Regions from separate parts of the Methylobacterium sp. E-041 genome, predicted to be linked through region 1. Evidence: riboswitches for the same ligand, from Rfam matches in the RefSeq annotation. Region 1 holds a riboswitch; the other holds the start of a gene.

Region 1 (3,402 bases):
GAGCGCGCCGACGTCGGCGAGGCGCCGGGCGAGCTCGGCTTCGCTGTGCCGGGCATGGATCGCCGAGTGGCAGACCTGGTGCAGCCGCACGGTGGTGCCGTGGGTGCCGCCCTTCAGCTTCGGCACGAGGTGATGCAGGCTCGAGCGGGCGCGGGGCGGGATCGGGCGCTCGCAGAGCGGGCAGATCACCGGCTCGGGGCTGCGCGCCTGCGTCTCGGGATCGTCCTCGCGCCAGCGCCGCTCGCGTCGCCCCACCGCCTCGCCTCCGTTCGCATCGGGTCCGACCGGCGATATGGGATTGCGGGAAAACCGCGGCGCGGCGTCAAGGCGTCGCTGCGGCGAGCGCCGGGCAGCCCGGCCGGACGCGGTCGCCGAACAGGGTTTCGGCCAGGCGATCGCGGGTTCCGAGCACCGAGACGTGGTCGCCGGCGACCGCCTCGAAGCGGGCGCTCGCGCCCGCCGCGGTGGCGAGGCGGCGCCCGAGCTTCACCGGCACGACGCCGTCCGCCGTGCCGTGGACGATCAGCACCGGCCCGCCGGCCCGCGCGATGCGCGCATCGGAGCGCCAGGTATCGCGCAGCAGAGTGGTCGGCGCGTAGGGGAAGGCGAGGCGCACGATGCCGGGCAGCGAATCGAACGGCGCCTCGAGGTAGAGCCCGAGATGCGGCACCCGCTCCGCCACGGCGACCGCGACCGCGGCGCCGAGGGAATGACCGTGCAGCAGGATCGGAGCGCCGGGCGCCCGCCGCGCGGCCTCGGCGACGGCCGCGAGCCCGTCGGCGATCAGCCCCTCCTCCGTCGGCGTGCCGGTCGATCCGGGATAGCCGCGATAGGCGATCGCCAGCACGCCCCATCCGGCGCCGGACCAGGGCGCGGCGGCGAAGCGCGCGGCCGCGGGCTCGGGGCGCGAGCCGTTGCCGTGGAAGCTGACCACGACGCCGCAGCCGGGGCGCGGCGCCCGCCACAGGGCATGCAGGCGCTCGTCGTCGGCGGTGACGAGCGAGATCGCTTCGGTGCCCGGCGGCACCGGCAGGCGTGCGCGCGGGCCGGCGATGAAGGCGCCCGGGTAGAGCAGGTTGCGCTGGAAGACGGCCAGCGCGGCGATGGGGCCGCCGAAGACGATGGCGGCGGCCGCTAGGACGAGCAGGATGCGCATGGGTCTCCGCCGGGTCTCGCGGGCGGACCCTAACCGTTCCGCGGCGACGCCGGCAGCCGTCCGTCCCGGCATGGTCTGTCGCGCGCATTGACAAAGTCCGGCGGCACGCGGAGATTCGAACCATTCCGAGGGGGGCCCCGCAACCGGGGGCTGAGAGTGGACGCGACGTCCTGACCCTTGAACCTGATCCGGCTCGTACCGGCGGAGGGACGGGAACCTGCGGCGCCGATCCCGGCGTCTGCCGCTTCATCGCATCTCCATCGACGCGTGCCGGGTCGCCCCAAAGCCGGGAGACCCACTCGATGAACGCGCCCGTCCTGTCCAAAGACGTCAAGGGAAGTCCCGAGACCGTGACCACGGGTCCGGTGACCGGCTCGCGCAAGGTCTACGCGAGCGTGGCCGGCCGGGAGGACATCCGGGTGCCGTTCCGCGAGATCGTGCTGACCGACCCGAACGAGCCGGCGGTGCGGGTCTACGACCCGTCCGGCCCCTACACCGAGACCGACGCCCGCATCGACCTCGCCAAGGGCCTGCCGACCCTGCGCGACCCGTGGATCGCCAAGCGCGACTACGCCGCCGTGCAGCCGCGCATCGTGAAGCCCGAGGACAACGGCTTCGTGCCGGCCGACAAGCTGGTGGCCCCCTGCCCCGCCGAGCGGACGATCCGCAAGGCCGGCCCGGGCCAGATGGTGACGCAGTACGAGTTCGCCCGCGCCGGGATCGTCACCGAGGAGATGATCTACGTCGCCCACCGCGAGAACCTGTGCCGCGAGCAGATGCTCGACCGGGCGCACGCGGCGCTCGCCGATGGCGAGAGCTTCGGCGCCTCGGTGCCGCCGTTCATCACGCCCGAGTTCGTGCGCGACGAGGTCGCCCGCGGCCGGGCGATCATCCCGGCCAACATCAACCACACCGAGCTGGAGCCGATGGCGATCGGCCGGAACTTCCTGGTGAAGATCAACGCCAACATCGGCAACTCGGCCGTCACCTCGTCGGCGGCGGAAGAGGTGGAGAAGCTGGTCTGGTCGATCCGCTGGGGCGCCGACACGGTGATGGACCTGTCGACCGGCCGCAACATCCACAACATCCGCTCGTGGATCATTCGCAACTCGCCGGTGCCGATCGGCACGGTGCCGATCTACCAGGCGCTCGAGAAGGTCGGCGGCGATCCGCTCAAGCTCGACTGGGAGGTGTTCAAGGACACGCTCATCGAGCAGGCCGAGCAGGGCATCGACTACTTCACGATCCATGCCGGCGTCCGCCTCGCCCACGTGCCGCTCACCGCGCGGCGCGTCACCGGCATCGTGTCGCGCGGCGGCTCGATCATGGCGCGCTGGTGCTTGGCCGGGCACCGCGAATCGTTCCTCTACGAGCGCTTCGAGGAGATCTGCGACATCTGCCGCGCCTACGACGTCTCGTTCTCGCTCGGCGACGGCCTCCGCCCCGGCTCGATCGCCGACGCGAACGACGCGGCGCAGTTCGCCGAGCTCGAGACGCTGGGCGAGCTGACCAAGATCGCCTGGAACAAGGGCTGCCAGACGATGATCGAGGGGCCGGGCCACGTGCCGATGCACAAGGTCAAGGTCAACATGGAGAAGCAGCTCGCCGAGTGCGGCGAGGCGCCGTTCTACACCCTCGGCCCGCTGACCACCGACATCGCGCCGGGCTACGACCACATCACCTCCGGCATCGGCGCGGCGATGATCGGCTGGTTCGGCTGCGCGATGCTCTGCTACGTCACGCCCAAGGAGCATCTCGGGCTGCCCAACCGCGACGACGTGAAGACCGGCGTCATCACCTACAAGATCGCCGCCCACGCCGCGGATCTGGCCAAGGGCCACCCGGCGGCGCAGCTGCGCGACGACGCCCTGTCGAAGGCCCGCTTCGACTTCCGGTGGGAGGACCAGTTCAACCTCGGCCTCGACCCGGACACGGCGCGCGCCTACCACGACGAGACCCTGCCCAAGGACGCCCACAAGGTCGCGCATTTCTGCTCGATGTGCGGGCCGAAGTTCTGCTCGATGAAGATCACGCAGGACCTGCGCGCCGAGGTGCTGGCGATGGAGGCCGCCGGCGAGGTGCTCAACACAGCGCCGATCCTCACCAGCGCCGAGCGCGAGGCCGGGATGGCGGAGAAGTCGCGCGAGTTCCTGGCCGAGGGCGGCAAGCTCTACGTCGACGCCGCCGAGTGACGGCGCCACACTGGGACGCATGACCGAGCGCTCCGCCCCCGCCCGCCGACAGGC
Region 2 (3,402 bases), on a different contig from region 1:
CCGGACGACGCCTACTCGGTGATCCCCGACCTGAGGGCCGCCGGCTACCGCCACTACATCGTGGTGCCGCTGTTCTTCACCAACGGCACGCATAACGGCATCACCTTCGCCACCCGCGACCCGGACGGATTCCGCGACGAGGACGTGGCGATCCTGCGCTTCATCATGCCGGCCCTGGCCGCGGTGATGGAGATGCGGATCGTCACCAAGCAGCTCGACACGGTGCTGCGCATCTACGTCGGCGACGAGCCGCACCGCGCCATCCTGTCGGGCGATATCCGCCGCGGGCAGGTGAAGCGCATCCGCTCGGCGATCCTGTTCGCCGACATGCGCGACTACACCCGCATCTCGGCGAACATGACGCCGGAAGAGGCGGTCGACCTGCTCAACATCTTCTTCGACTGTCTCGTGCCGCCGATCGAGCGGGAGGGCGGCGAGGTGCTGAAGTATCTCGGCGACGGCCTGCTCGCCATCTTCCGCGAGCCGGGTGACGACCTCGGCGGCGCCGCCAAGGGGGCGCTGACGGCGGCACAAAGTGCGCTCGCGGCGCTGGAGGAGGCCAACACCCTCCACCAATTCACAGTGCCGATGATGGCCGGCATCGCGCTCCATCACGGCGAGGCGGCCTACGGCAACGTCGGCTCGGGCACGCGCCTCGACTTCACGGTCATCGGCCGCGACGTGAACATGGCGAGCCGCATCGCCCGGCTCAACAAGACGCTCGGCGAGCCGCTGCTGATGTCGAAGCCCTTCGTCGACTTCCTGTGGGGCGATCCGGTGCCGCTCGGCGAGCACGTGCTCGACGGGTTCGCCGAGCCGATGATGGTCTATCGTCCGCGCCCGAAGCCGCACCGCGGCCAGGGCTGAGGCGGGCCTCAGCCCCGCAGCGTCATCGTCCCGCCGGCGATGCTGAAGTCGCGCACGCGCTTCAGGAACGACATGCCGAGGAGGTTCGTGCCGAGGCGTCCGCTCGGGACGATCACGGCCTCGACGTCGCGCACGGTGACGGGCCCGATCCGGATCGTGCCGATCCGCACCGGTGCGACGCGGATCGTCCCGTTGGCGGTCATCACCGGGCGCGTGAAGTCCCGCGGCCCGACGACGATGCCGAGGCGGGCGGCATCCTCTTCCGCAAAGCTGCACGTCGTGGCCCCGGTGTCCACCATCATGCGCAGCGATCGCCCGTCGACCAGCGCGTCAGCGAGGAAGTGGCCGTTGCGGTCGGCGCCGAGCGCGATCGCCGTCGGCGCGGACGCAACCAGTTGCACCGTCGGCACCGGTGGGGCCGCGGCCTTGCGGCTGGTCAGGCGGTTGCCGATGCCTCCGAGCACCCCCGCGACGAGGCCGGCCGCGAGGCAGAGCATCAGGATCGTCCGCATCGCCTACCTTCGCCCCCGCCGATCGAGGACGCATAGACGAGCACGACGCCGGTGAACGATGCGTGGCGGCGTGCCCACCGCCGGACGGAACCGCGCGGCCATCTGCCGACAGGGTTTCCGGTCCGTCTCGGCGCGACGACGAATCGCGCGCATCCGCAGGAGGGGATCGGCCCGCGGGGTTGACCGAGGCGACCGGCGGGACCACATCTGCGGTGTTCCAGGGAGATCCCCGGCAAGGGGCTGAGAAACCGCTGGCAGGCTCGTGAGGGCCCGCGGCGCGGAAATCCTTCGAACCTGATCCGGTTCACACCGGCGTAGGGATTGGACCGTGGGCGCCGTCTTCGACGACGGGGTGCCCCAGCTTCTCAGATGAAGCGTCAGGCCCGGTCTCTGCGACAGCACGCGGAGGATCACTTGGGTCGTCATTCGGGTCGTCACGCAGCATCACCGATCGGGACGCGCCGGACGAGCGGCGGCGCCCGGCCAACCGTCCCGCTGCCGGCGCGTGCCGACGTCGCGATCGTCGGCGGCGGCCTGATCGGACTGTCGATCGCCTGGCGGCTGGCGCAGGCCGGGCGGTCCGTCGTCGTGGTCGAGCGGGAGACCATCGGCTCCGGCGCGAGCCTCGCCGCCACGGGCATGCTGGCGCCGGCGGCCGAGCACGAGCCCGGCTCCGACCCGCTGCTGCCGCTGGCGCTTGATTCGCTCCGGCGCTGGCCGGGGTTTCGCGCCGAGCTCGAAGCGGCGTCCGGCCTCGACATCGACTACCGCGAGGACGGGACGCTGGTGCTGGCCATCGGGCGCGACGAGGTCGAGCGCCTGCGCTTCCGCTTCGACCTGCAGCGCCGCTCGGGCGTCGCCGCCGAGTGGATCGCGGGTGCCGACGTGCGTCGCCGCGAGCCGGCCCTCCGCCCCTCGGTCACCGCGGGCGTGCTCTGCCCGCTCGATCATCAGGTCGACCCGAGCCGGGTGATGGCGGCGCTCGTCGAGGCGTGCCGTGCCGCCGGCGTGGCGCTCGTCGAGAACAGCCCGGTCGTCGCCCTCGAACGCACGGGCGGCCGCGTCGCGGGCCTGCGCACCGCCGACGGCGTGGTCGTGGCCGAGACCGTGGTGCTCGCCGCCGGCGCCTGGAGCGGCGAGGGCGGCCTGCTGCCGCAAAGCCTCGCCCTGCCCGTGCGCCCGCTGAAGGGACAGTCGCTGGCGCTGAAGACCACGGCCCGCACCGGCACGCTCTCCCACATGGTCTGGACCGAGCAGGTCCACATGGCGCCGAAGAGCGACGGCCACATCGTCGTCGGCGCGACGGTCGAGGATTGCGGCTTCCGCCCCGGCGTCACCGCCGGCGGGCTCTATGCCCTGCTCGAAGGCGCGCGCCGGGTGCTGCCCGGCATTGAGGAGATGGAGGTCGAGGCCGTCTGGAGCGGGTTCCGCCCGACCTCGGACGACGACGCGCCGATCCTCGGTGAGATCGCCCCCGGCCTGGTGGTCGCCACCGGCCACCATCGCAACGGCTACCTGCTCGCCCCGGTGACCGCCGACGCGATCGCCGCCCTCGTCACGACGGGCGCGATGCCGGCGGTCGCGCAGGACTTCTCGCTGGCGCGGTTCGCGCCGGGCGCCGAGCTGAGGGCGTCGGCATGAAGCTGACGGTGAACGGACAGGCTCGCGAGATCGAGGCCGCCGACGTCGCCGCCCTGTTCGCGCAGGCGGCGGAGGAGACCGGCAGCACCGATCCGCAGGGCGTCGCCATCGCGCTCAACGGCCGCGTCGTCCGCCGCCGCGACTGGGACACCACACCGATCTCCGAGGGCGACCGCATCGAGATCATACGCGCCATGCAGGGAGGCTAGAGGATGGTCGACACGCTCACACCCCTCCGACCGGAGGCCGACGACCCCTTCGTGATCGCCGGCGTCACGCTGGGCTCGCGGCTGTTCATCGGCACCGCGGGCTACCCGACGCAGGTGATCATGCGCGATGCGGTCGCGGCCTCCGGGGCCGAGGTCGCCACCGCCTCGATCCG

What was found. Region 1 has a riboswitch for thiamine pyrophosphate ahead of thiC (phosphomethylpyrimidine synthase ThiC). Riboswitches for the same ligand answer to the same signal wherever they lie in the genome.
Region 2: linked by a shared signal. The riboswitch ahead of thiO (glycine oxidase ThiO) and the one ahead of thiC (phosphomethylpyrimidine synthase ThiC) in region 1 are both predicted to bind thiamine pyrophosphate.

The regions. Positions count from the first base shown of each region.
Region 1 covers NZ_JAKSYQ010000181.1:149,157-152,558, forward strand. Annotated here, with positions in the region: gene MKK70_RS17710 (HNH endonuclease) at 1-255, opposite strand, end outside; gene MKK70_RS17715 (alpha/beta hydrolase) at 323-1,156, opposite strand; TPP riboswitch at 1,275-1,383, shown strand; gene thiC (phosphomethylpyrimidine synthase ThiC) at 1,459-3,348, shown strand.
Region 2 covers NZ_JAKSYQ010000228.1:248,542-251,943, forward strand. Annotated here, with positions in the region: gene MKK70_RS21755 (adenylate/guanylate cyclase domain-containing protein) at 1-867, shown strand, start outside; gene MKK70_RS21760 (TIGR02281 family clan AA aspartic protease) at 876-1,379, opposite strand; TPP riboswitch at 1,590-1,718, shown strand; gene thiO (glycine oxidase ThiO) at 1,794-3,020, shown strand; gene thiS (sulfur carrier protein ThiS) at 3,017-3,229, shown strand; gene MKK70_RS21775 (thiazole synthase) at 3,233-3,402, shown strand, end outside.